Regions from separate parts of the Paenibacillus sp. FSL R7-0345 genome, predicted to be linked through region 1. Evidence: riboswitches for the same ligand, from Rfam matches in the RefSeq annotation. Region 1 holds a riboswitch; each other region holds the start of a gene.
What was found. A riboswitch is a leader RNA that binds a small molecule or an ion and turns the genes downstream of it on or off. The one in region 1 is predicted to bind cyclic di-GMP.

Region 1 (7,659 bases):
ATCCCGCACGCTCCGGATAATCTTCCTTTTCCTTGTCTATATTTTTGCCGAAGTATGTCAGGAATAACCCGGCAAACTGCGGGTCCCACTGGCTGCCACGGCCATTCTCCAGAATGGCCAAGGCCTGCTCATGCTCCATACCCTTGCGGTAGGGCCGGTCTGAGGTCATCGCATCGTAGGCATCAGCGACTGCAATAATCCTGCCGTGAAGCGGTATAGCGATGCCTGCCAGCCCGTCAGGATAACCTTTGCCGTCATAGCGTTCATGGTGCGAGCGCACCCCTTCCAGATAGGGGGCCATTTTCTCAACCGGCTCAATCTGGCGCAGTATATTTTCCCCGAGCACCGGGTGGCTCTTGATCATGTCAAATTCTTCGTCCGTCAGCTTGCCTTCTTTGAACAGGATACTGTCAGGCACGCCGATTTTGCCGATATCATGCAGCAGCGCCGACTTGCGCAGATCGTCGAGGCTTTGTCCGGTCAGACCGGCCAGCTGTCCGATAATAACCGAATATTCCGCCACCCTCAGCGAGTGGCCTGCCGTATAGGAATCGCGGGCATCCAGCGCTACGGCAAGCGTTGTAAAATAACTGTCCAGCAGCTGACGGCTCTGCTGCTCACGGTCCTGCAGTCCGCGCACCATCATGTTGAAGCCGGCGACCAGCTTGGAAAATTCATCGGAATATTCATCCTGCACCTGCAGGAGCTGTCCGTCCCTGATATTATTCATTGCTTTATACAGCTCGTTAATCGGATGCTGCACGCTGTTAGTCAGGAGAAGGGCGGCAATTGATGAAAAAAGGGTGCCGATCAGCAGCACCATCCCCGCCCAGGCCCAGTAGTTCTGAAAGCCGACCAGCATACCGCTTCCTGTATTGCTCATGCGTATGTGGGTTGCCATTATAAACAGGAACAGCGGAAATGTACCGATCAGCATGCAGCTGATCAGGAATTTCGGGCGGATCGGCACAAAAACATGCCCCTCCAGAGAAAAATCTACACTATACAGCTTCATTGCCCGGTTTCTGAATTCTTTAATCAGCGGGATAATCGCTGAGCAGGTCAGATAAAATTCGATCAGCGCATGCATGCTGGCAACCATAATAGCTCCGATAACAGCCATCACCAGATAAAAATACGGTAATGAAAGCAGGCCGTTGTGAATCATCCACATGGTCATCAGCGCTGCAGGCAGGGATAATCCCAGAAGATGAGGACCAAGAATCCGCATTACTGCATGCCGGGGCAGCTGATGGGTATGCAGGTACGCCTTCTCCAGGACATCCAGTGAAGGCTCAGCCTCCAGCATTGCTGTCCGGATCGGCCTGAGCTGCCTCAGAAACACGCTTATTTCCGTAACTGCCATTATAATAAAGGAGAGCAGGAGTACAATTAACAGCCGGCCGTACTCAACGACACTGATCTCCAGAGAAGAAAGAAGGATCAGGCTTCCAACCGCCATGACCGCAACAACGGAGCCGAATAAATAATTGCTGATCTGCTTTCTCAAAAATGCCCCGTATATATTCATTTGCTCCCCCATCCCCGGTCTTACCCAGTCCCTATTTATATTTGCACTTATATATATTTCGTGATATAATATAGGAATATTTGTTTAGGTGTATATGTATCCCCTTCAAGAAGATGTCAGGCCGATTGTTTTACTTCTTACTATTATCGGCAATTTGGACACAAATTCTTACGTTTTCTTGCATCACTCTTCCTTTTTATGAGATCAAATTCGAACATAGCATTCCGATTCACACTGGCGCGGCCTCGGAGCCGCAAGGATAAGAGAGAGGTAGGGCTCTTATCGTTTTGGAAGGATTATCTCGCCATACGGCTGCTGGAAATAACAAGGAACTTTTGACACCCGTTACACTCACTGACGGCGGGGGATGAAATATACCTATAAGACATGGTTTAGCTGCATATACGTTGCTAATGCAGGCCATGTGTGGAACATATTAGTGCCCGGTAACCGCCAGCAGGCGGATATCGGGCACGTCTACTTTTCAGGGATATTTTCCGGATCAGTGTACATACCGCCGCACAAAATCACTTACCCTGGCCACATACCCCGCCTTATCCGTATCATAAGCCAGACCATGTCCCGCCCCGTGCACAATCAGCTTCTCTTTCGGAGCATTACAGGCTTCATACAGTTCCTCCAGCATGTAAAAGGGTACAAATTTGTCAGCATCCCCGTGAATAAACAGAATCGGCACTTCTGCTTTGCGCACCTGTCTGAGTGCTGAGGCTTCACCGAAAAAGTAACCTGCTTTGATCCGGGTAACCAGACTGGCGGACTGCACAAACGGAAACCCCGGGAGCCGGTACATCCGCTTGAGCTGATAGGATAGCTGGGCCTTCACTGAGCTGTACCCGCAATCTTCAACGATGGCTTTAACCTGCGCCGGAAGCTTTTCCCCCGAAGTCATCAGCACGGTTGCTCCGCCCATCGATACCCCATGCAGCACAATCCGGGCTTCTGGTCCCATTTCTTTCCTTACGAAATCAATCCATTTCACCATATCCCGGCGCTCCGGCCAGCCGAATCCGATATAATTCCCCGAGCTCTGTCCATGACCTCTCGCATCCGGAAGCAGTACATTATAGCCCAGCTGCTCATAGTACAGTTTGGCGATAGCCCCCATGTCCTTTCCCTTACCGGAATAACCATGGGCAATAATCGCAGTGCGGCCTTCTGCACGCTCCGACAGCAGCAGATAACCCTTTAATTGCAGGCCGTCATCCGACACCAGCTGGACATCCCGGAAATGCTGGCGGGAAACCCACTCGGCCCCTTCCCCCCAGGACGCACCAGCAACAGGCGGATCAAGCTTCAGGTCCGGACTGCTGGCCAAAAACTCCTTCGGCGCACGATTGATTGCCACTCCGTAAAAGAAAAAGCCCGCAAAGAGCAGCGCTGCGGCCGCTACTATAATAACTGCCGCTATTATGATCAACCACATAGATATCGCCTCCTTGCATTTATATAGATATTAAACTGGCAGGCGCCACGAAAAGCGGCATAGAATAACCCCACAAAGTGGGGCCTCTCATGGACACTGACTCAGGGACTTTGCTGAGACCCCGAAAGCATTAAAATGCTTTACGACCAAAAAAGGCTGCCCGGAGCTATAACCCTTCCGGCAGCAGCCTATAAGGTATCCCGGCGGAATGAACCTTTCCATCCACCGCACTTTTACTGTCTAGCTTTTGCGTTTGCCGGTTCTGGTTCTGTTCAGCAGCAGTCCCAGGGCGGCCAGCGTCAGACCTGTAATATAATACGGAGCCGGGCTGTTTTCTCCGGTCTGAGGCAATGTAGCAGCTGCCGTTGCCTTTACTGTAGTGCCTGGATCCGTTACGCTGCCCAGCGGAATCTCATCATCAAGCACAATTTCATCCTCGGGGCCAGGTCCGGCTGTCGGACTTGGCGCAGGTGTAGTCTTCGGCACGGCTATTACACCTCCTACAGCCGACGTTGCACTAGGCCCCGGACCAAGCGGTACAGGATTATCATCAATAGCCAGTTCTTCATCGGTTACGATCGTGCCTATGACTGTCGGGCCTGACGGTGTCGGTACGGTGCCCCCCGGGATAGCAACGATACTGGTCGGAGCCGGTGTGGCGGCGTTTGTTGCTGTTGGAGTCGTCACCGGAGTTCCGGTTGTCGGTGTTGCTGCCGGCGGTGCCGTTGCCGGCGTCCCCTGAGTTGGCGTCGGTGTCGCTGCAGTGGTAGGAACCGGTGTTGGCGTGCTTGTTGGCCCTGCCGTCGGCGTTGGCGTCGGTGTTGCTGTCGGCGTTGGCGTTGGTGTCGGTGTCGGTGTCGGTGTTGCTGTCGGCGTTGGTGTCGGTGTTGCTGTCGGCGTTGGCGTCGGTGTCGGTGTTGCTGTCGGCGTTGGTGTCGGTGTCGGCGTCGGTGTTGCTGTCGGCGTCGGTGTTACTGTCGGCGTCGGTGTTACTGTCGGCGTCGGTGTTGCTGTCGGCGTCGGTGTTGCTGTCGGCGTCGGTGTTGGTGTTGGTGTTGGTGTTGGTGTTGGTGTTACTGTCGGCGTCGGTGTTGGCGTCGGTGTTACTGTCGGCGTCGGCGTTGGCGTCGGTGTTACTGTCGGCGTCGGCGTTGGCGTTGGTGTTGGTGTTGGTGTTGGTGTTACTGTCGGCGTTGGTGTTGGTGTTGGTGTTGGTGTTGGTGTTGGTGTTGGTGTTGGTGTAGCTGGTGTTCCGTTGTCACGGCCGGTGTACGGCTTATGGTGGAATTCCCCGCTGCCTTCCAGTGAGGCGCCATACATGCTGCCGTTAATCTGCCCGTTATTAAAGGTAATCGCCGCATTCGGCGCCAGCACGGTGCCCATCACACCGATACTTTCCAGCCGCAGGGCAGTCGCCTGCGGGAAATTATAAAGCACTTTATTCTGGCTGACCCCTGTCAGCCCGTTCCCGTTTTTGAATGTGACAGAGCTGCCGTCTATATTAACAATTACAGTTGATCCTGCCGGAGCAGTGATCCGCAGCTCATTGGCGCCCGTTAGCACGCTGCCGGAAACCGAAAATACATTCAGTACGGGATCGGTACCAGTCAGTTTAATATTTCCATAGCTGTCTTCAGTCTTGCCGTTCACCGTCAGAGCTGCAAGCTCTTGGGATTTCGTACGAAGCAAGGCAAATTCCGAGACAAAGTTAATAACGTTCGCTTCCTGCCGCAGGGTTCCTGTACCGCCTCTAGGCTTGCCTGAGCCTGTATATGTACCTCCATAAACGGCGCTGCCGTTTACTTCCCCCATCTCGTAGTTCAGGTTACCGCCCGCAACCAGCGAATCCATTTCGGAACGCTCCTCGTTACTCAGGCTGTGGCCTACCGAATATCCGCCCTGTGAAAGCGTAATGTTACCGCCTGCCGCCATTCTGCCTTCAGAATCACTGTGGTAGCCTTTGAGATCACCAAGGACGAATACGTTGTATTTGCCCGCAATGCCCGGAAGAGGTGTGCTGTCGGCCCTTATTTTATCCTGGCCGGCAGCAGTCAGCCAACCCCCAACCAGCAGGACAGCAGCCATAGCCAAAGCAAAGGACAGTTTCAATACGGATTTACGTTTCATTAATAATTCCTCCCGTAAGATAACAATTTAAAGCTTGGCTACAGCAGCACCCCGCCTGAAAACAACAAAAAAGCCGCCAGGAAGACAAGCTTCACGGCGGCCGGACGATCATAGCGCTCTTCTCCCGAGGCTGTAGACTCCTGGCTTTGCGTCCCGCACTTTCATGCGGTTTGCGATTATACATGAGAAAGTATGTAATTTAAATTGTAATAACTAGTCTATGACATTTGTTACTTTAGCACTAAACTCAGTGTATTCCCTGATCCTCTATATTGTCAATCTATTCCTTATAATAATTTGGCAATAATATTAGAATTTTCTGGGAAAATGGCCTGTATGGAAGATTCTCAGTAACAAACCTATATAACTCTATCTATTATCAAAGTAATCCTCTTTTATACTCCGGAATACTCTCTTTTTTTATTTTAAATTTAATATATTCAAAATGTTTAATTCTAGTAGAATTGAACTACTAGTACCGCCTTAGATATTATACTCAACAGCCAAGTAAAAAAGACTGCCGCAGATAACCTGCTGACCGTCTTGCACCTTGTATTTTAGAGCAGCTGCAGCCAGCCGATCATTGACATCCAAAGCGGGATACTTAAAACCAGACCAAACAACAGACCGCGGCGGAGACTTCCTTCGTGATTCATCATCATGCTCCTTTTCAGCAGGTTTATTCTTATCTTCAGTATTTCAAATTCAATATAAAACAATTCTAAACATTTTATTGTGAAAAATATCACACCATTGATGATTTTTGTTAATTTTGTGCAGCAAAAAGGCCTTGTCATGGGAGTTGACAAGACCTGCAGGGTACCATATAACACTGGGGGGTGTTTGGTAGTTCTAATATAAAGGATCAACCTGAAAATCAGCTGATAGACACCTGAAAATTACATTAAAATAGTCCAGCAGCCTAAAGTGCCAAGCACAACAACCAGCGCTACAGGATAAAGGATTCTCCGGCTCACCTTATCTCTGAAGGTGAAAAATAAACACAGCATACAAAGCCACGCAATAAGGAGACTGCCCATTTCCTTTGCATACACTCCTTCCTGATTCCTGTTCTATAATTAAAAGATACCCGCGGGATAACAGATACATACCACTATACCAGTACAAATTTTGTCCTATATATAGAAGAAAAAAAAGCGGAACCCGGTACAATTCGGATTCCGCGCTGCATCAATTGTGTGATTCTAGCCTACGTCTGCATGAATCCGGAATTCTGCTCCCTTACTAATATAAAGCAAACCCGGGTCCAGTTCAAATGAAACTGATTCCCAGCAGCTCAAATACAGAGCTCCGCTCCCTCTGCCGCAAAAACAAAGCGCAGCATCGGACTGAACAACGGCTGCAGTACAGACATATGGCCTTCACCCTGGATTTCATTATAGGACAGCCGGCTGAGCCCGCTGCCGGTATATGGGACCAGGCGCTCATAGAATGTCCTGGCATCCTCCAGCATGCCACCCTCCTCCGAGCCGATGCCGATCATCAGGGAGCATTCGAGCTCCCCGCTGCGCAGCTTCTCCTCCAGCTCAGGCAGCAGATCAAAGAGCACCCGCCCCTTCCACCAGAGGGACGGACTGCCGGCGATATAGGTACTGAACAGCCCGCTGCGGCGGATCATCGTATACAGGGTAAAGAAGCCGCCCAGCGAATGCCCGAACAGCGCCGCCCGGGAGTGATCCACGCTGTATCTGCGTCCGATCAGCGGCATCAGCTCGAGCTCGATGAAATCGAGAAAGGCATCCGCCCCGCCGTTCACCGGCCAGGGCGAGCCGTCGGGACGCAGCCCGGGCTGCACATCCGCCACGGTCAGGTCCCTGAAGCGCCGCTCAGCCACAAACGGCCCGTCTGCCGGATAACCGATGGATACCACCAGACCGGACGGAAGCCCCCGCGGATGCCGGGTCTGCAGCCGCATCGCATCATTCAGCGAAGCGAAATAGGCGTTGCCGTCGACCGTGTACAGCACCGGGTAGCCTTCCGGCGGCGGAGGCTTCAGCGGAAGGTGGACAAAGACCCGGTAGGTCAGGCCATTGTACAGCGAGGTCATGTCCCATACCTCGGTTCCAGGCAGCAGGCAGGCGCCGACCTGCGACATCATCTCAGTTTCCGCACCAGGCCGCTGCACCACCTCCCCTGTCTGCTGTTCATCAGCTGCCCCGTACAGCCACTGCAGCGCTTCAGGAAACCGCGCAGACATAGAGACAAGGTCATGGGCCGCCCCGTCGGTAAGCGAGAGCCGCAGCCGCTGCTCATCGGCCAGCTGGCTCCGCAGGTTACGGTACAGCTGCAGTGTGCTGGTTACAGCGTGCCTCTGTATATTCTGCTTATATACCCCTTCACGGTTACCTACAGACAGGTATAGCTTCTGTCCTGCATCCGGCAGCGGGTTAGCTTCCGTAAAACCAAGCATCCCCTCATACCAGATGGAGGGGGACAGCATGCCGAACCGCCCGAAGGCATCCGGGCGGCGGTAAGCTGCCAGCAGTGTCACCAGGCCGCCCAGCGAATAGCCGGCCAGCCCGGTGGATTCCGGCTC
Region 2 (7,659 bases), 610 kb from region 1:
CTGCGGATGGCAGCGATGCTGTCTGCCTGCTGACCGACTGGGCGCAGTTCAAGGATATCGATCTGCATCACCTGGCCGGCACTATGCGCCGCCAGATCCTGATCGACGGCCGTAATCTCTACTCCAAGGAGCAGATTGAGGGCACGGGTCTTGAGTATCATTCTGTCGGCCGTCCGCAGATGGGCGGGCTTAGCGGCTTTTCCCAAAGCGTTGCCGGTGCGGTTTAAGGTTAGGCTATACGCATATACGCTTGCAAGCTTTTAAATCTAGTGTCTTTTGCATAGTGCAAAACTATGACATAACTATAGCCCTTGAATTTTAGCTCTTAATCTTTGGCTCTAAATTTTTAGCTGCCGCCAACCAAGCTGCAATTCCGGATCTTTAGCAGGGAGCTTTCCCTGCGTGAACAGCAAACAAGCTGCTTCTGGAATACTTGGCCAGGCAAGCAAAAGTTCTTAACAATTAAACTGTTATGGAATGGAGCGGAGAGGAATTTTGGAGCTGTAGGAGCGAATGCGTCCGCCTTTGTCTTCGGATTTCTACCGCGGCCAGCGGTTCAAATCAGGGAATCCGAAGACAACAGCGGCCGGAAGCCCAAACATTCCTTGGAGTGACTCTAATAAAAGTGCAATCTCTAAGAATCTTGCGCAGCAATAAAGAATTCCAGAGGAGCATCCTAGCGTTCATCAGCATACAGCTCCCAATAACAACCCGAAATTTTCGCGTCACACATACCAAGGAGGGGTTCCCCATGAAACTAGTACTTCTATCAGGCGGTTCAGGTAAACGGCTCTGGCCATTATCCAATGACTCACGTTCCAAGCAATTTCTGAAGGTACTGGAAAGCCCGGCGGGTGAACCGGAATCGATGGTACAGCGGGTCTGGAGACAGCTGGAGGAAGCGGGGATGACGGGCTCATCCTACCTCGCTACAGGCCGCAGCCAAGTAGAGTCCATCCAGAGCCAGCTCGGCAGCCATGTGCCGATTATCGTGGAGCCGGAACGCCGCGATACCTTCCCGGCCATTGCACTGACAGCGGCTTACCTGTATTCCATCGCCGGCGTATCTCCGGCGGAGACAGTGGCTATCCTGCCGGTCGATCCTTATGTGGAGGCTTCCTTCTTCGATACGGTAGTCCGGCTGGAGCAGACGATGGAGGAGAGCGGCGCAAATCTGGCGCTGATGGGCGTAGTGCCTGAGCATGCGTCAGAGAAATACGGATATATCATTCCGACCAGTGATGCGGCGGGGGCAAGCGGCTACCTTCAGGTGAGCCATTTCCAGGAAAAGCCTGACCGTGTGCAGGCAGAAGGCCTGATCAGCAAAGGCGCCCTTTGGAACTGCGGCGTATTCGCTTTCCGCCTCGGTTATCTGCTGGATATTCTGCAGAGCAAAGGATTGCCGCTTAATTACGAGGAGCTGCAGAAGCAATACAAACTGATGGCTTCCATCAGCTTTGATTACGAAGTGGTGGAAAAAGAAGAAAAAATCGTCGTTCAGCCGTATGCCGGCTTCTGGAAGGATCTGGGCACCTGGAATACGCTGACCGAGGAGATGAGCAGCAACCTGGTCGGCAAGGGCGTGGTTACCTCCGATTCCGAACGGACCTGCCTGATCAATGAGCTGGACATTCCGATTACAGTCATCGGGGCCAAGGACCTGATCATCGCGGCCAGCCCTGACGGAATCCTGGTTACGCATAAGGCGGAAAGCCCGCGAATCAAGGAAGTGCTGAAATCGCATGAACAAAGACCGATGTACGAGGAACGCCGCTGGGGTCACTATAAAGTTATCGACTATGTGAAATATGATGAGGGCAATGAAGTACTGACGAAGCGGATTTTTATCGAGCAGGGAAAAAATATCAGCTACCAGCTACATCACAAACGCAGTGAAATCTGGACTTTTGTGAGCGGGGAAGCAAGTATTGTCATCAATGAAAAGATGCATAAAGTGAAGGCTGGCGATGTCGTACGCATCCCGGAAGGAACAAAGCATGCGATCCTGGCGCTGACCGATGTGGAGTTTATCGAGGTGCAGAGCGGGTCTGAGCTGGTGGAAGAGGACAACATCCGGATTACGCTGGACTGGGAAGATATTGAATTACACCAGTTTATTTCATAGGCCTAATTTATCTATTTAACCAAGTTCCACAAGGCTGAAACAGGTATTTAGAACCATTTATTAATAAATCTTCATTTTTGCTATAAACCTACAACTTCATAGAGTCGATACTTACGGTAAGAAGGATAACTCCTTCAAAAACGACAAAGGCAAACCTACTCGAAAGATAGGGACGCAAAGCTATAGGGCCTCTACCAAGTGGCAGCCTGGCTACCGAAAGGAAGATAAAAGTTGAAAGCTTACCGTAAGTCTCGTCTGTTGTCCGCCGTGTTGTCTGTGGCCGTATTTTTGTCTGCTGTGCCAATGGGCTTAGGACTTGCCCCGTCATCTGCGCATGCTGCTTCTGTGACCGGAGCACCAGTAAACCCTAACGCTTCAGCGGAAGCAGTCAAGCTGTTGAACAACCTGTACTCTATTTCCGGTAACGGGATTATTTCAGGTCAGCATGACTATTTTGAAAGTCCTGATGAAATCAGTAACAAGCTGAAGGCGACAAGCGGGCAATACGCAGCGCTTCACGGTTATGAGCTTGGAGCGATTGGCGGACAGACAGAGAGTGGAGTAGCTGCGCAGCGTAAAAACATCGTCTGGAGCGCGACCAACTGGTATAAGGCTGGCGGAATCGTAGCCATGACTTTTCACCAGAACCTGCCCGGCACCAAATATGACTGGGGAAATGTACAGAAGAATATCAGCCAGGCTGAATTCAACAAATACGTAACACCCGGAACCACAGAGTACAACGCTCTGATTGCCGATCTTGATAAAGTGGCCGTTTCGCTCAAAAGTTTGCGGGATGCTGGAGTTCCTATTCTCTGGAGACCTTACCATGAAATGAACGGCGGCTGGTTCTGGTGGGGCAAGAAAAATAATTTTGCCGCGCTGTGGAATATCATGTATGACCGTTTTGTTAACGTTCATCAATTAAACAATTTGCTGTGGGTGTGGAATCCGAATGCTCCCAACTCCAATTCCGATCCTTATGAACTGACTTACCCGGGTGCGGATAAAGTGGATGTGCTCGCAGCAGATATATATAATAACGACTTTTTGAACAAATATTATGACAGCCTGCTCAGCCTTGCCGCCGGTAAACCGATTGGTATCGGTGAAAATGGTGAAATGCCAAGTATTGCAAAGCTGAAGCTTTCCCAGCAGAAGTACGTCTTTATGATGAACTGGGGAAAAATGCTGTATGAAAACAACAGTACAGATACCATCAAAACCTTTATGAATGACAGCTACACCCTGACACGTGACACGTATAAAACATGGGTAGCACCGAAAGCTACACCAACAGCCACACCAACACCAACAGTAAAGCCGACAGCAACACCGACAGCTACGCCAACACCGACAGTGAAGCCAACAGCAACACCGGTACCAACAGCGGCACCAGTGGCAGCAGCCCCGGTACCAGCACCTGAATTGCAGGAGCCGGTGGTTAACGGACTTAAAGGCGAGTATTTCAAAAACATGACACTGACCGGTACTCCGGTGCTTGTGCGCAATGACGAACAGCTTAACTTCAGCTGGCGGCAGACAGCCCCGGCCCCGGTGCTTCCGGTTGACGGATTTTCGATCCGGTGGACCGGCCAGATCAAGCCGGCCTACAGCGAAACGTATCAGTTCGTTACCAACTCGGATGACGGTATCCGCGTCTGGGTTAACGGCACAGCAGTCATCGACAGCTGGATGAAGCAGAGCGGTACTGAGCGCACCGGCAGCATTGCCCTGCAGGCCGGACAATTGTACGACATTAAAGTTGAATATTATGAAAATGCAGGCGATGCAAGTGTCCGTATGATGTGGCAGAGCCCAAGCCAGCCGAAGGTAGTTGTTCCGGCAAGCGCATTGTTTGTAAAGAATCCGGCCAGTCAGGCAGCAGCAGCACCGGCAGCAACGGCTACACCAGTACCAACTGCGGCACCAACGGCTACACCAGTACCGACTGCAGCACCAACCGTAGCACCAACGGCTACACCAGTACCGACTGCAGCACCAACCGTAGCACCAACGGCTACACCAGCACCGACTGCAGCGCCAACCGCTTCGCCGGCACAGGCTGCCAAGCCGGGGCTGGCAGCAGATTCGGCATCACAGGAATCTGTAATGAATGGCCTAACCGGTGAGTATTTTAAAAATATGACACTATCCGGTACTCCGGTGCTTGTGCGCAATGACGAACAGCTTAACTTCAGCTGGCGGCAGACAGCTCCAGACCCGGTGCTTCCGGTTGACGGATTTTCGATCCGCTGGACCGGCCAGATCAAGCCGGCCTACAGCGAAATGTACCAGTTCGTTACCAATTCGGATGACGGTATCCGCGTCTGGGTTAACGGCACAGCAGTCATCGACAGCTGGGTGAAGCAAAGCGGTACCGAGCGTACCGGCAGCATTGCCCTGCAGGCGGGACAATTGTATGACATTAAAGTTGAATATTATGAGAATGCGGGCGATGCAAGTGTCCGTATGATGTGGCAGAGCCCAAGCCAGCCGAAGGCAGTTGTTCCGGCAAGTGCATTATTTGCAAAGAATGCTGCTGACAATGCAGCAGTAACAGTAACGCCGTCGCCAACAGCAACACCGACTCCGGTGCCAACACCAGTACCAACACCGGCGCCTACACCAGTGCCGACACCAGTACCAACACCGGCGCCTACACCAGTGCCGACACCGGTACCAACAGCAGCACCGGCAGTAAACGGACTGCAGGCGGAGTATTTTAACAATATGCAGCTGAGCGGAGCTCCTGCTCTGGTGCGTACTGATGCTGTGCTGGATTTCAACTGGCGTCAGGGTTCGCCGGATGCGGCAATCGGCATTGATTTTTTCTCCGTACGCTGGAGCGGAAAAATTAAACCGCTGTTTAGTGAAACCTACAATATATATACCACTTCAGATGACGGCATCCGCGTCTGGGTCGATGGCACACTGATCATCGACAGCTGGGTGAAGCAGAGCGGAACCGAACGCGTAGGAAGTATCAGCCTGCAGGCCGGGCAATTATATGATATCAAAGTGGAATATTACGAAAACCAGGGCGATGCAAAAGCCAAGCTGATGTGGGAAAGCCCAAGCCAATCCAAATCGGCTGTACCTGCCAGCAGTTTATTCTTGCCCTCCGCTTCCTGATCATGCAATAAAGCGTGTTCTGCTAAATCCGCCGCCGTCACTGATGCTGGTTGAGCTGTTACAATACTAAATCCTCAAAGTCCACTTAAGGGCCCTGCTTACCGGCAGGGCTACTAAGCTATAGTCCTCATTTTGGTCGCAAGAAAAAATCCCCTCCCGGGAAAGACATCTTGAGCACCTGTGCGGCTATGCGGCTGGAGAAAGGAGATAACATTGAACACTTACCGCAAGTACCGGCTATATACGACAGTCCTGCCCATTATATTTGTCCTTTCTTTGCTGCCCTGGTCCGAGGTGCGCAGTCTTCCTGTAACCCAGACACCTGTAGGCCCGGCGGCAGAAATTACCCCGATTAATCCGGACGCTTCCCCGGAGGCGGAAGATTTACTAAGTTATCTGACAAACCTGAGCGGTACCGGACTGATATCAGGGCAGCATGATTATCTGGAGAGCCCTGATGAATTTAACAAAAAGCTGAAAACACTCAGCGGGCAATCTGCTGTGCTGCATGGCTATGAGCTTGGAGCGATTGGAAATCAGCCGAAATCTCTTATAGCGCAGCAGCGCCAGTGGGTTGTGGACAGTGCGATCAGCTGGCATAATGGCGGAGGCATTGTAGCGATGACCTTCCACCAGAACCTGCCGGGAACCTCGGACGAATGGAAAAATGTGCATATGGGTCTAAGCCAGGAGAAATTTGATGCTTATGTTACCCCGGGCACTGCACAATATAACAAGCTGATTGCCGATATTGATGAGATTGCCGGGTATTTGGGGCAGCTGCAGGAAGCCGGAGTTCCGGTACTGTGGCGGCCTTACCATGAAATGAACGGAGGCTGGTTCTGGTGGGGGCAGAAGGATAACTTCGTCAAGCTCTGGGACATTATGTATAACCGCCTGACCGTGAAACATGGACTGGATAATTTGCTGTGGGTCTGGAATCCGAATGCGCCTAATGAGTCGTCTGATGCCTATGATCCTTATTTTCCGGGCATTGACAAGGTGGATATTCTGGCAGCAGATATTTACAACAATGATTTCAAGCAATCCTATTATGATAAGCTGCTGAAGCTGGCGGAAGGGAAGCCAATTGGAATCGGCGAAAGCGGAGAGCTTCCAGACCCTGTAACATTGTCTCAAACCCAAAGTAAATGGGTATATACGATGACATGGGGGAAAATGCTGACGGAGAACAATAATGCTCAGAAAATAACCAGTTTTATGAACAATAAATACATTGTTTCCAGGGATGACTATATCGTTAACCTGGCCAGCAAGGTAAATAAGACAGCAGGTGTGCAGACCAAGGGATTGAGAGCACAATATTTCAATAATATTGAGCTGTCCGGCGGGGCAGATCTGATCCGCAATGACAGTAAAATCGACTTCAACTGGCATCAGGATTCGCCGGCCGTCGGTATCGGGAAGGATCTTTTTTCCGTCCGCTGGACCGGAACCATCAAGCCTTTGTACAGCGAAAGATATACCTTTATATCCTCTTCAGATGACGGAGTACGCGTCTGGATCGGCGGCCGGCTGATTATTGACAGCTGGAAGAAGCAGAGCGGCGACAGCCGGGAGGGAAGTATTCTGCTGAAAGCCGGAACCCCATATGACATCAAGGTCGAGTACTATGAGGATCACGGGAATGCAAGTATCGGTTTGCAGTGGAAGAGCGCCAGCCAGAAGCAGGGGGTTATTCCCCAGAGCGCATTGACCCCTCCTAAGTAATCTACCCCCGGAAGAAAGCGAGGACAAGGGAATGAGGACCAGAAATAAGAAGAAAAAAACAATTAAACCTCTCCATCTACTGCTCAAATTCGCAGCATTAGCTATCTTGTTTCTAGTGTCCGTTTCTGTCTTCGGAGAGGACGGCACGAAGCAGGGCGAGGTAGAGGTGGACATGACCAGGCTGTCATCAGCAAGTGATGCAGATCAGGCATTGCCTGACGGGACTGTGCTATGGCAGCTGGGTAAGCAGGACGGGTCGGCAGCAGAGTTCGCGGCTGCAGGTTCAGCAGGTGCCAAAGCTGCTGCCTATACTGTTTCTTCCAGCTCTGCTAAAACGCCTTCCAATCTTCAGAGCATTCCTTCGGGGCTGAGAGGGGATACCAATCCTGAGCTGAGTATCACCTATAATCTGAATAAGATCCCGGAGAACGGGGTCTTATTTCGCGTAAGCATCATTGATGCCTACAAATCTGTTCCCCAGATGAGTGTTTTCTCCAACCGCCAGCTGTCAGGCATTATCCAGATCGCCGGGGTAGCCGGTACAGACAGCGAATATAAATTCCGTAAAACGTATGAGCTTTATATTCCGAAAGAGCAACTGGTGACCGGGAGCAATGAGCTGAAGCTGGAGGCGGCGCGCGGAATCTATTCATCCGGTATGGAGGATA
Region 3 (7,659 bases), 800 kb from region 1:
GGTAAGTGCGGTCTGCCGGTCTGCTGCTCTGGTTTGCTGTACCGAAATGGAGTCACCGGCCTCAACCTTAGAGCCGCTGCATAACGATTGTGTCATCAGGAAGCGGACATCACCCGCTGCCAGGAGTGTACTGTGCAGAACGCCCTCTCCATGAATAAAGATGCTGCCCCCGGACCGGAGCAGACAATTCTCCGCCTGGGCGAGATCAAGCCGGACATTACCCTCATGCATGTGTAGAACCCCGTCACGAAGCTCCTCCAGCAGATCGAGGAAGGTAACGAGCACAGCATCATTAATGAATTCGGTGAACTGTCCGGGGTGCAGAAAAATCTCCAGCATATGCTTCAGCTGCCTGGTGTCAACAGGGGCAGCCGGCCCGTTCCCGGCAAGCAGCTCCTGCAGACCCTTCATCAGGCCGGGGAGATGGGCGTATTTGCCCTCCAGCAGGAGCAGCACGACCAGCCCGTACTTCACAGGCTGCTGACGGGAGCGGAGATTCTCCTCCAGCATCAGGGCGGCATTTCTGAGCAGCATCAGCTCCTCCATCAGCTGACTCGGGAATTGATGCAGCCGGTGCTGTATTGCACCACAGTCGCCGCAATAAATGTGGCTGTCTGTAACCTTGCCGCGGATGACTACACTGCCGGTAGCGGCAATGACGGCATGACGGACGTCGCCGGATATGTATACGTTTCCTAATACTTCTATAGTACAGTGATCCGCGATTCCGTCCGGGGCTATTACATCTCCTGCGAATAGAACAGGACTGTCTGCTGATGTCATGCTCTCCTGGATGATATGGGTTTCCGGAAAATCAATGCTCATAGTCCGGGTTCCCCAGCCTGTAATCCGCGGCCGTCCATCGCGGAGTGCGACAATTTCGCCGCCCGGGAGCAGGGAATAGCAATCAGCAGGCTTCAGGGTAATATCCTCCGGCCGGGGCGGTGGCAAAATGCTGCCGTGCACATTGAAGCCGGGCCTTCCTTCCTGCGGAGGCAGCTTGCGGGCAAGTATCCCGCCTGTCCGCGCAGAAGGAATCTCCGGATAATCAGGAACATCGTCATCAGTCCCGGGCAGCCTGGCCGGCAGCTCCAGCCGGCCGTCTATTCCAGGCAGCGGCGGCTTGCCCACAGCGATACAAACCGGAAGATAGGTCGGATTATTCAGCTCGGCATACAGGGCAGGAATGTTGAGATTAGGCATAAAGGAGCTTGAGGAGAAGTCGGCCAGGATCTGATTGACGGTCAGCCTGGACAGGAGCAGATCATAATTCGGCTCTGCCCGGACACAGACCTGGGCCGAGGCGGGGCAATTGACCAGCTTCCAGGCATACTTTTCAACCCGGTAGAGTGTAAAATAAGCGCTTAGCCCGTCTTCAGACACGGTAATCTGGTACTGCGGCTTCTCGCTGATTTCCCAGCTCAGCTGGACAGATGAAGTGATGGCGGCAGGCTCATTTACTTTGATCCGGTTAATCTTGAGGACAACGGGGTGAAGGGCAGAGATAACGGCAGCCTTGCCGCCGGGTAAGGGAGGAGTGATAAAGATCTGGTCGTTCTGCACGATGACCTTTCCGTTCTTCTCCTCATTGCCGGGTGTCCCGCTAAGCGGCCGGGACTGGGCGGAAGAATACGTTGAGTGGTCAGAGCTGAAGGAAGGCCCGGTGCTGAACGCATGCCGTGGCTGTTCAAGGGTGTGATGCGGCATTGTTTTAACCTCGCTTTTAGAATGATCCGAAACCGGCAGCCTGGCAGCCATGAATGCACATAGCATTGTTAGGCCCATTGCTTTGCGTCCTGCCCTTTCAGACAGTTTGCCTTTATACATGAGACATTGATAAACATTCAGCCTGAGGTCATTTATTGGGTCAGAGTTGACAATAAAGATTCATAACTGGTGCTATAGTACTGAATTTAGGCACTGCTGCAAATAAGCTTAATTTTAATACTTGTGCAGCGAGTTTTCAACTGTAAATTCATCCGGAAAGTGCAGCTGAAGTACGGTGTGCAAGCCGGTAATGGGTCTTTATCTCCAGTCAGACGCCGGGACATAAAAAACTATAAAAAAAGGGCCCTCCCAAGCTTACAGCTTGTGGGAGAGTCCTTTGCTGCCGAGGCGGATACTGCGGGCCGCTTCGCCTCTAACCGGCACGGGCGCGGCGGAAACGGCCGCATAATCGGCCTGTTCAATTACATCAAGCACCCGGTTCAGGTGAGAAAAGACGGCGCCGAGATCACGGATCGCGGTCAGCGGGCATTCGGCCTGCAGCTCCGAGAACCAGGACAGCTGCAGCTCGCGCGCCCGGCGCAGGCATTCCGGCAGCTGGCGCCGGGCTTCGGCATCAGACAGTGTTCTGGTGCCGTACAGGGCGATGCAGTCAGCTGCTGCGGACAACACCTCGTTCATCCGGTCCGAGGCAGCGTAGTGGGCAGGCAGCAGGGTAAGCTCTTCGGCAATCTCCTGAAGATAAAAGTGAACCTTCTGCAAATGCGAAGTAGCCTGGACCAGCCCGCGCATATCTTTACGGCAAGGATAGTGCGACAGCGTGTGCAGCAGCTCCTTCTGCAGGCTGCTGCTCTTCGCGAGCAGTCCGCCGGAGCGTTTCAGCATATCACGGGCAGGCTCGCCGTTTCTGCCGCCGGCAGCGAGTCTGCTTAAAGAATCAGCCAGCAGCAGGCTTCCTTCAAGCGCCAGACCCTTCACTTTAGCGAAGCCCTTCGGCGGGACGACAATGATATTAATCAAGAGGGCGATGAGTACACCGATCAGCGTTTCGGCGAGCCGCCATACGACATAATGGTCATGGTAGAAGGTGAGTGCAAGCACGGCAGTTACGCCAACCTGCGAGACAGCCTGGATATTAATCCGGCAGGCGGTGGCGACGCCGATGCCGATCAGCAGAATCAGCAGGATGGAGACAATGCTGATATCCATGAAGCGGCCGACAACCAGGCTGACTGTTCCGCCAAGCACAATGCCAAGCAGGCGGTAGCAGCCTTTTTCCAGTGAAGCCTTCACTGTGCCCTGAGTGATCAGAATTGCAGCCAGCGGTGCAAAGTATAGGTAATGGTCGCCATAAAGGCGGTGGACGGCCAGCCAGGAGAGGGTAGCGGCCAGTGTAATCCGTATCATATAAAGGGATAATCCAAATTTTTCAAGGCGTTCCTGTAACCCCTCGTTCATTTCAGTCATCTTCTTTCGTAAAAAGGGAAATTTTCATAGCTGTTTCAGCCGTTTTCATTATAGCATCTCAAAGCGGGCGTGCCGGGCCGATATTTTACGAAGTTGTTAAGATTAGGTCTGAGTGTTTACATTGTTCGTTATCGCATATATGGGATTCATCCGATATGCTATATAATATGAAATGTTGTCGAAGCAGGGGCGGAATTGTCGGTACAGGCGGGGCTCCGCCGGTAGAAGCCGATTGTGCACTGTAAGATAAGGGTAAAATAGGTTGTATTACATAAGGTAAGGAGGTTGTTAGCTATAGCTACCCCGGAAGGCACTATTATTTCTTTTGACCAGGTTACTAAGCAGTATGATGATGAGGAGGCCGTGTTAAAAGGCGTCAGCTTCGAAATCGAACGCGGCAAATTCTATACACTGCTGGGCCCCTCCGGCTGCGGCAAGACGACCATTCTGCGTCTCATTGCCGGCTTTGCGGAACCGACGGAAGGCTCCATTTATCTGAACGGTAAAATGATCAACCACATTCCCGCTAATGAGCGTCAGGTTAATACGGTATTTCAGGACTATGCCCTGTTCCCGCATCTGAACGTATTTGAGAATGTGGCCTTCGGTCTGCGGATCAAGAAGCTTAAAAAGGATGTTATTACTCAAAAGGTGCAGGAAGCGCTGCGCTTCGTCAATCTGGTCGGCTACGACCAGCGTGCAATTAACGAAATGTCGGGCGGCCAGAGACAGCGTGTGGCCATTGCCCGTGCGATCGTTAATGAGCCGCAGGTGCTGCTGCTGGACGAGCCGTTGTCAGCACTTGACCTGAAGCTGCGCACCGAAATGCAGTATATCCTGCGGGAAATGCAGCAGCGTCTTGGCATTACGTTTATTTTCGTTACCCATGACCAGGAGGAAGCGCTGGCGATGTCGGACTGGATCTTTGTCATGAACAAGGGGAAAATCGAGCAGAGCGGCACGCCGAACGATATTTACGATGAGCCGATCAACCGCTTTGTCGCTGACTTCATTGGAGAGTCGAATATTGTGCCGGGCGTGATGATCGAGGATTATCTGGTGGAGTGGGGCGGCCACCGGTTTGAATGTCTGGATGCCGGGCTGCGGCCGAATGAATCGGTAGAGATTGTTATCCGCCCTGAGGATCTGGAAATTTCCACACTTGAGCAGGGTAAGCTGAAGGTGCGTGTCGACTCCCAGCTGTTCCGCGGCGTACACTATGAGATCAGCTGTTATGACGAATCCGGCCACGAATGGCTGGTGCACTCCACGCGCAAAGCGGAGGTAGGCAGCGAAATCGGGCTTTATTTTGACCCGGAAGCGATTCATGTTATGCGCTTCGGCGAAACGGAGGAAGAATTCGACAGACGTCTGGAAGCTTACGGCGAGGTAGAGAGCCATGAACAATAAGGGCCGTTCGTATTATCTCATCCCTTATTACTTATGGATCGCCCTGTTCGTCATCGCACCGGTGCTGCTGGTTATCTATTATTCCCTGTTTGATCTGGACGGAAATCTTACACTGGATAACTATGTGAACTTTTTTACCCCGGTGTATATGAAAATGATGCTGAACTCCTTCTGGTACGCGTTCCTGATCACGGCCTTCTCACTGCTTGTTGCGTATCCTGCAGCTTATCTGCTGACCCGCACCAAGCATAAACAGCTGTGGCTGCTGCTGATTATCCTGCCGACCTGGATCAATCTGCTGCTGAAGACGTATGCGTTCATCGGGATTTTCGGCACCTTCGGACCGGTTAACAGCCTGTTTGATGTTCTGGGGATCGGGGAGCAGCAGATTCTGTTCACCGGATTCAGCTTTGTGTTTGTATCGGTGTATATTTTCATTCCCTTTATGATTCTGCCGATCTTCAGCGCCCTGGAGGAGCTGAATCTGTCGCTTGTGGATGCTGCCCGCGATCTCGGTGCTTCCGGATGGACGACGTTCCGCCGGGTTATTTTTCCGCTGACGATCTCCGGGGTGCGCTCCGGCTGTATGGCGGTATTCATTCCGGCGCTGTCGCTGTTTATGATCACGCGTCTCATCGCCGGCAACCGGGTTATTACACTGGGCACCGCTATTGAGCAGCATTTTCTCGTTACGCAGGACTGGGGCATGGGCTCAACCGTTGCCGTGTTCCTGATCGTAATTATGGCGCTGTTCATGCTTCTGACCGGCAGCTCGCGGAAAGGAGTGCGGCATGAAAAATAAAAACGGAATCGCCAACATCTATCTGGTCCTGGTCTTTGTGGTCCTGTACGCTCCGATCTTCTACCTGATGTACTATTCGTTCAACAGCGGCGGTACGATGCATAAATTCGAAGGCTTTACACTCGATTATTACCGTGAGGTGCTGCAGGATACACGCCTGATCATTATTGTGATCAACACGCTCGTTATCGCGCTGCTCTCCTCCTCAATCGCTACTGTGATTGCAGTTATCGGGGCATTAGCCATTCACCGCAGCCGCAGACGGCGTTCAAAGAACGCTTTACTGTCGCTGAATAACGTCCTGATCGTCAGTCCGGACGTTATTATAGGGGCGTCCTTTCTGATCCTGTTCACGATTGCCGGCATTCAGCTTGGCTTCACTTCGGTCCTGCTCTCCCATGTGGCGTTCAGCATCCCGATTGCCGTACTGATGATCCTGCCGCATCTGCAGGAGATGAGCCCGACGCTGACCGATGCGGCCCGTGACCTCGGGGCCAGCCGGATGAGTGTTTTGACCAAAGTTATTCTGCCAATTATCAAGCCGGGGATTTTCAGCGGATTCTTCATGGCGCTGACTTATTCCCTGGATGACTTTGCAGTAACGTTCTTCGTAACGGGCAACGGCTACTCGACGCTCCCAGTGGAAATCTATTCCCGGGCACGGCAAGGGGTATCGCTGTCGATCAACGCATTGTCGACGCTGATCTTCCTCTTTACCATTCTGCTGGTCGTCGGTTACTATTTCCTGAATCAGCGGAAGAGCAAACCGTCCGCCGCAGTAGCGGAGCCGGTTGCAGAAGCGGGGGTGCCTAGATGAAACAGCTGGTAAATGCTTTTCTGGCGATCCTGCTGGTCGCCTTCGGGCTGATGTTTCTTGCAATGCGCCTGAACTCGGCGGAAGGATATAGCGGCGGCAATACGCTGACGATCTACAACTGGGGCGATTACGTGGACCCTGAGCTGCTGGAGCAGTTCCAGGAGGAGACCGGCATTACGGTTATCTACCAGACCTTCGATTCCAATGAAGCGATGCTAACCAAGGTGGAGCAGGGCGGGACGGTATTCGATGTGGTGATTCCTTCCGACTATGCCATTGCCAAAATGCGCGAGGAAAACCTGCTGCTGCCGCTAGACCACAGCAAAATCCCGAATCTGGCCAACATCGATTCCCGGTTCATGGACTTGTCCTTCGATCCGGGGAATGTATACTCTGTGCCGTATTTCTGGGGCACCGTAGGGATTATCTTTAATCCTGAGATGACGGGGGACATCGATTTCAGCAGCTGGAACTCCCTTTGGGACAGCAGGCTGAACAACAGCATCTTCCTGGTGGACGGAGCCCGCGAAGTCATGGGGATGGCGCTGAACAGCCTGCATTACTCGGTTAACGATACCAACGAGGATCATCTGCAGGAGGCACTGTCCAAGCTGAACAAGCTCTCGCCTAACGTCAAGGCAATTGTCGGTGACGAGATCAAGATGCTGCTGGCTAATGAAGAAGCGGCTGTCGGGATCGTCTGGTCCGGCGATGCGTCCGAGATCATGGACGAGAACGACAAGCTCGACTATGTCGTGCCTGAGGAAGGCTCGAACAAGTGGTTCGACAACATGGTCATTCCGAAGACGGCAGCCAATGTAGACGGCGCGCACCAGTTCATCAACTTCATGCTCCGGCCTGAGGTCGCAGCCCAGAACGCCGAATACGTAGGGTATTCCACCCCGAACGTTCCCGGACTGGCGCTGCTGCCGGAGGACATCTCCGGCGACGAACGCTTCTACCCGCCTGCAGAAATCACCGACCGCCTCGAGGTCTACGACAACCTCGGCAAGCGCATGCTCGCCCATTACAACGAGCTGTTCCTGAAGTTTAAGATGAATAAGAAGTAAGGGTGATATGGCTGGATAAACAGGCGCCTGATCGTGGTATGGACCGCGGTTGGGCGCTTGTTTGCATACCCTGAAACGGAAATCTGCACGCTGCTGGTCAACTGCCAGTTAGTTAGAGTAAGTTAGAGTAATTAGTCCGTACCCCGTACCCCGGCACTTTGAATGTGCTGGATCGAACTAAGTGTAAAAACGTCACCTAATTTTGCTTAAAACCACGAGACGGAGAATCTAGGTGGAAAAAGGACACTTCATTCAGCCGAATTCGCTCCCACAGAGGCATATTGCCCAAACTAAGTAGCGATTTTCCACTTAATTACTCAAAAGTTACTCTACAGGGCTAAATAGGTAGCTTTTTTCCACTTAGGTGT
Region 4 (7,659 bases), 3.0 Mb from region 1:
ACTTTATGCCCCGGATGGACGGAGAAGAGCGGGAACACCGCTATAGCGTGTGGAAGGATGCTGTAGAACGGACTATGGGCTGGGAGAAGCATGAGGCACGGCATTAGCACAGGATATCATACTTGGAACCTTATAATTTAGAATTACAGACAAAAGCAACCTGCGGACAAGGTTTTCCTTGCCTGCAGGTTGCTTTTTGATTAAGCCGACATTTGCAGATGCAGCTATCCCGGAAAGGAAGGGACGATCTGCATGTTCTCCAGTCCCGCTCTGCGGCCAAGACGGGATAGCTGCATCTTAAGCAGCGGGTTATTCTCAAGCGCCAAAGTCACCTGCTGAAAGCCGTCCGACTTGTACATTTTGAAGCAGCTCTCCAGCAGAGGCACAACATCCGGAGCGGTGACATTCAGCTTGCGGCAGTCAATCTGCAGGGAATACTCAGAAGCTGTAATCGGATTGACTGTCTGCTGATAGGCCTGCATTGTTTTGAGGCCATCCTCGTTGGAGAAGGTACCTTCCAGTTGTATATGAACAATCTTACTCACGGAATCTGTTTTCAGAACAAACCTGCCCATTCCTTCCAGCCCCCAAAACGAAAGATATACAATCAGACTGCCGGTTCTTTAATTACTTGATTTCTTCCAGAGTAGCAAGCAATACATTAAAAGCCGAGATTATCCGCGGAGCGCCGATTGCCGGTACCAGGTGCAGCAGAATGCCCTTAATCTGGTCGACCGTCATGCCGACACGCAGTGCCATTACATAATGAACACCCAGCTGTTCATATTGGCCCATCGTAATCAGGGCCGAGATGACAGCAATTTCCTTCCAGTCGGCACCGATTGTGGTCCGCTGAAAAATATCGCCATAGGCATTGCCCATAATATATTCAGCCAGCTCCGGAAAATGCTCTTTGATCGGCGCCAGCTGTTTATTGCCATAATCCCCGGACAGATTGGTAAAATGCTTAAGTCCGCTGTTCACTGAACTTTCCACTTAAAAAACCCCCTGAATGATGTTAATTAAAGATTCAATACACGGTGCGCTGTCGGAGGCATCTCGTCACGGTCAGTGAGCAGCTCGATTACGGCTACTTTGTTCAAGGCTACCGCATCTTCAATAGCTGCCGCGAATTGTTCCGCCGTTTCACACTTGAAGCCTACAGCTCCAAGGGATTCACCGAATTTCGCTGCATCCATCGGAACCTCGAAGAGGGTGCCGTCGATTCTGCCGGTTGTCTTCTCCATGCCTTTAAGGGCCATATCAAGCTGCATGTTGTTGACCACGATGAAAATAACCGGAAGGTCCTTGCACACAGCGGTGTTAATTTCAGCACCAAGCATCATGAAGCAGCCATCACCGGTAATGCAGAAGACAGTTTCGTCAGGGGCGGCAGCCTTGGCCCCGATTGACATGCCGATGGAGTTGCCCATGCAGGCAAAGTAGGCATCAAAGATAAAGCTTCCCGGCTTCTTGACGTTGTACCATTTCACAGCATGGAAGCCGTGGCTGCCGTCATCTACAAATACCGAGCTGTTATAAGGAATCTGATCGCTTAAAGTGCTCAGGACTGAAGCGATGGAGAGCTTAGGCAGCTCTGGCAGCTCGTCCCGGTAATTAGCTTCTACTGTTATTTCATGTCTGACAACCGTATCTCTGTCGATCTTCTCCAGGTAATAGCTCAGATTGTCACGCAAGTCCCCGCTGACCGATATGGTCTGCGATTGAAGAATCTTGCCGACAAAGGTAGGGTCGGAATCGAACTGGATCAGCTTGGCCGGATGATTCTCTGCTTTGAGGTTGCAGATCGTCATATCACTCAGACGGGAACCAAGCACAATATACAGATCACTGTTGTTCAGCAGGTCATCCCCGTGCTTGCAGCCGCCTACACCTACCGGACCGTGATACAGCGGGTGATCCCAGGCGATGGCGCCTTTTCCTCCAGGACTGGTGACGACAGGAATGTTGAAGGTTTCAGCCAGTTGTACCAGCTCCTGGTGGGTACCGGAGCGGTTTATACCTTTACCCGCAATGATCAGCGGACGCGAAGATTCGTTGATTGCTGCAATTACGCGTTCAAAATTACCGATGCTGACCAGCTTCTCGTGTTCAGGAATAACAATCCGGCATTCTTCGAGCATTTCTGTCTGGACATCAAATGGAATGCACAGATGCACCGGACCGCGTTTGCCGCTAAGGGCAATAGAAATGGCATGATTAAAAATAGTGCTGAAATGATCACCGCGCTCTACCAGCTTGCTGAAGAGCGTAGCGGGTCTGAACATATCCGCCAGATCAGCGAGATATGAAGAGGAATCCTGGCACTGCGGAATTCCCAGCTCTTTAATCGACTGGTGTCCAGTAATGAAGAGGACAGGAAGATTATTGGCTTTGGCATGTGCTGCTGCGGTGAGCAGGTTAGTGCCTCCGGGACCTGATGTACCGAAGGCAACTCCGAGTCCTCCGGTTTTGAGTGCATAGCCGGCGGCTTCGAAGCCGGAGCTGGACTCATGTCTGCTCGGAATAAATTCGATGCCGTAATCAACCATCTTAAGAGCTATAGGACAAATAGATTTGCCGATAATACCAAAGGAATGTGTAACGCCGAGGCTGCGAAGCGCCTCTGCCATATAATCTGCGACTGTTTTCAAATGCTCCACCCTATCCGTTGTGTATTTTTCTAGCGATTCTAGCGACTCTAGCGACAGACAATAGAATACCTGTGCTCAAATGAGCACAGGCCAGTTGCACATATAACCTTAAGGGACGTAATGATTCTAACGTCCCGGCTGCAACCTGGCTATCCTGGTCCCAGAAACTGAGACTGTAGATCCATGGCTTTGCGTCATTTCCTTTCGGAGAATTTTGCTGATATTTGATTTGGGTCTATGGATAATATTTATTGGTTAAATTTACTTTTACAATATATTTATAGCTCTATCATTGTCAATACAATAATGCGGAAATATACGAAATTTGACGAATTGCAGTACGATTTGGTGAATCCTGGAGCCTAAATATAAACAAGCTGCCGCTCATTTTGAGCGGCAGCTTTAGGGCTTGGGAACCAGCTTAGAATTTGAAAATATGGATAGTTTTCTGCAGCTGGAACACTGCCTGGGTCATTTTATCGGTTTCATCGGCTACAGACTGCAGGGCGTTGATCTGTTCGTTCATTGCCGCGGATACTTCCTCGGTGCCGGCTGCTGTCTGCTGGGTAATCGCGGATATATTCTCGATGGCGCCGGATATTTTGAGTGCGCTCTCCAGCATCAGGTCACTTTCCTGCGAGAAGGAGGAGATCTGCTCCGTTATGTATTGGACGCTTTGTACAATCTGCGAGAAGATGTGGGCAGTCTCTACGATCAGCTCATTTTGCACCTGTACAACTTCTTCATTGATGGCGATATTCTCCACAGCCTGCTTGATATCGGATTCGATGCTGCGGATCAGGCTGAATACTTCTTTGGTGGATGCTGTCGATTCCTCGGCCAGCTTGCGCACCTCCTGGGCGACCACGGCAAAGCCGCGGCCGTGCTCACCGGCGCGTGCTGCCTCAATCGAAGCATTCAAGGACAGCAGATTGGTCTGTTCTGCGATTTCATTGATGGTTTTGGCAATCATGGAAATGCCGCGGGCATTCTGCGAGAGGGCCTCAACCGTATCCGCGACCTTGTTCGTAGCTTCGATATTTTTGCGCATGCCTTCAGCCTGGGTATCTACCGACAGCCGTCCTTGTTCAACCAGTTCGAGCGTATGTATAGAGCGCTTATTCATTTCTTTGGTGGAATGCGTATAGTTGGCTACTTTGGTCTCAATGTCCTTGATCGATTCCGTCATGTCGGCGATATCTGCCGAAATTTCGTTGGCACCGACAGCCAGTTCATTGGAGGAGGAGGCAACCTGGGCCATTACGATTTTGAGGCTGTGGTTCTTGTCTTCAATCCCTCTGCTGGCATCCATAACATGGCGGGTGATCTGTGAGGCTTCGGTCAAAATTTTCTTGAGCTTGTCGATCATAATGTTGAAGGAGCGGCTTACTTCACCCATTGACCCGCTTTCATCCGCGCGGCTTGTAAAATCGCCTTTGGCAATAGTGTGGGTAACATTGGAGAACTCGTCAAAAGAAGATGTAAGCGTTCTCTCGACAAAACGTGCCAGAGGATAAGTAAGTCCGGCAAGTGCTGCAATAAGAATAATGCCGAGAATGATTTTGCCCATGATTACCAATGTAATCAAAACCGGAACAGCGAACAAAGCGGCGACAAGATAACAGCCGGCTACAATTCTCTGCTTTAATGGAAGCTTGGTCATCCAATCCATAATAAAGTTCCCCCTAAAAAAATGGTGTGTATTGGTATAGTATAGGTGATATGCGGGGGAACAGTCTACTGTAAAAACTGACATAAAACTTCAAAATTCCATTTCCCCGGATGGATAGTTTTGCGTAACCTTTTCATATAAAACACAGGTCTCCCGCAAAGCGGTTATCAGCCTGTCGAGCAGTTCCCGGGGTTCAGCCACCATAGCTGTCTGCCCCAAAGACAAGATTATTTTGCAGGCAGATTCCAGGGTGTTGAACTCTGCCTGAACCTCTACCCAGTCTGCTCTGGAGGACTGCTGCACTGTAAGGATGGTAACGTAACGCTCCCGCTGAAGATCGTTCAGGCCGGAGCTGCTAAGCAGCAGGGTAACAGGATAACGGGGCAGGGCTGCCTTGAAAGAAGCGGTGGACTCCTCCCAGTAGTGTGCCAGGTCAAATCCTGCCGGCCGGATAAAAGCTTCGCCGGTCATGCGGGCCTCTGTTATGCGCGAGACCCTGTAGGTCCGCATCTCTCCCCCGCATTGGGCAGCAACATACCAGACACCGCGTTTGGCTACCAGACCAAGCGGCGCAATCAGCCGCTCCTTATGCTCACCATTGTTGCTGTAGACCATAGCGACCTTTTGGTCTGTCCATAACGCTTCCTGCAGCAGGGCAAGGTGAGGGTAGGCTTCGCCGGAAGGGTGCCAGCCTGCACCGTCGATATGAATGCGCTGAGTAAGCAGCTGCAGCGGGGAATCCTGCGGCCTCACTGCCGCCGCCGCTTCCAGCTTGCGGACAGCAGCAGAAAAGTCCTCCTGTATCCCCAGTGCCTCTATAACGGCAGTGTCCGCAGTCAGGAGCAGTGAACCGATCTCCCGGGGCTTCATGCCGGTTAAAGTCGTTCTGTAGCCTTCAGGAAGCAACCAGCCGCCGTCACGGCCTCTTTCAGCTAAGACCGGTATTCCTGAGGCACTAAGCGCCTCCATGTCACGCATAACGGTTCTTTCGGAAACCTCAAGCAGTCCGGCCAGCTCGCGGGAGCTGAGCTTGCCGCGGGCCTGCAGAAGAAGCACGATGGATAATAAACGGTCTGCCCTCATTATTGTTCCTTTCTCCTCTCCGAATGCTGTCCTGAAGCGGACAGTTTATTTCATTGTATCCTTTATATATGACAATTGGTGACATATATAAAGGTTATAATGATGAAAGACAGCAGGGAAGCGCAAACTAGGCATGATAACCGAGAGGAGCGGGATGAAGGATGACAGCACTGCAAGGAAAAGTGGCACTGGTTACTGGCGGAAGCAGAGGGGCAGGACGGGGAATCGCCATCGAGCTGGCCCGGGCGGGCGCGTTTGTTTATATCACCGGCAGAAGCACGGGAATTCAGCAGGCCAGCCAGCTTAATGGGACATTAGATACGGTTCACAAAGAGATTCTGGAGAGCGGCGGTGAGGCGGCCATTATCCGCTGCGACCATACCAACGATCAGGAAACGGAGCAAGCAATCCGCCAGATTGCTGAAGAAAAAGGCAGGCTGGACATCCTGGTCAACAATGTCTGGGGCGGCAATCAGCTTCCGATCAGCAACGAGCCGTTCTGGGAGCAGCCGCCGGCGCACTGGGACAATATGTTTGATGCCGGGGTCAGAGCACAGCTGATGACGAACTATTATGCGGTTCCGCTGATGCGCAGGACTAAGGAGAGCGGCGGGCTGATTATCCATACCACCTTTTGGGACAGAGATAATTATACCGGTAATTTGTATTATGACCTGGCCAAAAATGCACTGATCCGCATGGCTTACGGTTTGTCTATCGAGCTTGCAGCTGACGGCATTACGGTCGTGCCGCTGTCGCCGGGCTGGATGCGGACTGAGCTGGTGCTGGAGGCCTTCGGGACGGATGAGGAGCACTGGCAGCAGGTAGAGGAACTGAAGAACACTGAATCGACGTCTTATGTCGGCCGCGCTGCTGTGGCGCTGGCCGCAGATGCTGACAAGCTGGCGCTCTCGGGAATAACCCAGCAGGTGGGAGCGTTGGCTGAGAAGTACGGCTTCACGGATTCGGACGGGCGCAGAATTCCTGTCTTTCAGTTGACAGAATAAAGGGGAAAGACCGGGTTAGTAAAAATGCCCGTCCGGAACAGTGCTGACAGGAGCACGTTCCGGACGGGCATTATTTTATAGATATAAGCCGTTTCTTCTACAGCAGAATAACTTCTTCAGCGGTGTTGATTTGCGGAAGTCCGGCCAGCTTCACCAGCACATCCTGCGGTACCGCTTTATCTACGGTCAGCAGCATGATCGCGGCACCGCCGACAATTTTACGGCCTACCTGCATGGATGCGATGTTGACGTCATTTTCGCCGAGCAGGGTTCCGACGAGACCGATGATCCCCGGCTTATCGTTGTGGGAGATCAGAATCTGATGACCTTCAGGCGCAATATCAACCGGGAAGTTGTTTACCTTGACAATGCGTTCACCGTAGCCCTGCAGCAGCGTGCCGGCTACCAGGCGTACTTCGTCCGGATCGGCTTTCAGTGTAACGGTAATCAGGTTCGTGAAGCCTTTGGTCTTAGGCGACTTGGTCACGACAACGTTCACGTCACGGGTTTTGGCCAGGTGCATCGAATTGACGATATTGACATCGCCGGCGAAGTGACGGGACAGCACGCCTTTGACAATATAACGGGTCAGCGGCTGGGTATCCACATCGGAGAGGTCACCGGCATACTCGACGTTGATTTCGCTGATTGCGCCGTGGGTAAGCTGTGTTGCGAAGCTTCCCAGCTTCTCACCGAGCGTAAAGTACGGCTGAAGCTTGTTCATTACGCTCGGAGCAACCGGCGGAATGTTGACGGCATTGATGAACGGCTCGTTGCGCAGGATATGCAGAACCTGCTCCGATACGTCGATCGCCACGTTTTCCTGGGCCTCAACAGTCGAAGCGCCGAGATGCGGCGTTACAATGATTTTTGGATGCGACAGGAACGGGTGATCAGCCTGCGGCGGCTCCTTCTCAAATACGTCAAAGGCAGCTCCGGCAACGATGCCGCTGTCAATCGCTTCAACCAGCGCCATTTCATCAATAACACCGCCGCGGGCACAGTTTACGATGCGCATGCCCTTTTTCATAACCTCAAACTGCGGACGGGAGATCATGTGCCGTGTTTCAGGTGTGAGTGGAGTGTGTACAGTAATGAAATCAGCACCGCGCACGATGTCGTCAACGGAGGCCAGCTTCACTTCCAGCTTTTCCGCACGGTCAGCTGTCAGGAACGGGTCATAGGCGAGAATGTCCATGCCGAACGCTTTGGCACGCTTGGCTACCTCGCTGCCGATCCGTCC

Region 2: another riboswitch for cyclic di-GMP. It lies ahead of NST84_RS04740 (PA14 domain-containing protein); the one in region 1 lies ahead of NST84_RS02240 (choice-of-anchor A family protein).
Region 3: another riboswitch for cyclic di-GMP. It lies ahead of NST84_RS29060 (flagellar assembly protein A); the one in region 1 lies ahead of NST84_RS02240 (choice-of-anchor A family protein).
Region 4: another riboswitch for cyclic di-GMP. It lies ahead of NST84_RS19645 (thiamine pyrophosphate-binding protein); the one in region 1 lies ahead of NST84_RS02240 (choice-of-anchor A family protein).

What each region holds. Positions count from the first base shown of each region.
Region 1 is NZ_CP152002.1:518,531-526,189, reverse strand. It holds gene NST84_RS02250 (HD-GYP domain-containing protein) at 1-1,531, opposite strand, end outside; gene NST84_RS02245 (alpha/beta hydrolase) at 2,034-2,975, opposite strand; gene NST84_RS02240 (choice-of-anchor A family protein) at 3,216-5,102, opposite strand; cyclic di-GMP riboswitch class I at 5,195-5,287, opposite strand; gene NST84_RS02235 (alpha/beta hydrolase-fold protein) at 6,400-7,659, opposite strand, start outside.
Region 2 is NZ_CP152002.1:1,126,468-1,134,126, forward strand. It holds gene NST84_RS04730 (UDP-glucose/GDP-mannose dehydrogenase family protein) at 1-227, shown strand, start outside; gene NST84_RS04735 (sugar phosphate nucleotidyltransferase) at 752-2,125, shown strand; cyclic di-GMP riboswitch class I at 2,264-2,343, shown strand; gene NST84_RS04740 (PA14 domain-containing protein) at 2,357-5,260, shown strand; gene NST84_RS04745 (glycosyl hydrolase) at 5,474-6,991, shown strand; gene NST84_RS04750 (discoidin domain-containing protein) at 7,164-7,659, shown strand, end outside.
Region 3 is NZ_CP152002.1:6,702,225-6,709,883, reverse strand. It holds gene NST84_RS29060 (flagellar assembly protein A) at 1-1,758, opposite strand, end outside; cyclic di-GMP riboswitch class I at 1,739-1,828, opposite strand; gene NST84_RS29055 (FUSC family protein) at 2,083-3,132, opposite strand; gene NST84_RS29050 (ABC transporter ATP-binding protein) at 3,478-4,602, shown strand; gene NST84_RS29045 (ABC transporter permease) at 4,592-5,404, shown strand; gene NST84_RS29040 (ABC transporter permease) at 5,394-6,221, shown strand; gene NST84_RS29035 (ABC transporter substrate-binding protein) at 6,218-7,291, shown strand.
Region 4 is NZ_CP152002.1:4,541,245-4,548,903, reverse strand. It holds gene glpK (glycerol kinase GlpK) at 1-107, shown strand, start outside; gene NST84_RS19655 (hypothetical protein) at 225-545, opposite strand; gene NST84_RS19650 (carboxymuconolactone decarboxylase family protein) at 628-996, opposite strand; gene NST84_RS19645 (thiamine pyrophosphate-binding protein) at 1,023-2,663, opposite strand; cyclic di-GMP riboswitch class I at 2,791-2,883, opposite strand; gene NST84_RS19640 (methyl-accepting chemotaxis protein) at 3,076-4,326, opposite strand; gene NST84_RS19635 (YafY family protein) at 4,417-5,409, opposite strand; gene NST84_RS19630 (SDR family NAD(P)-dependent oxidoreductase) at 5,571-6,416, shown strand; gene serA (phosphoglycerate dehydrogenase) at 6,514-7,659, opposite strand, start outside.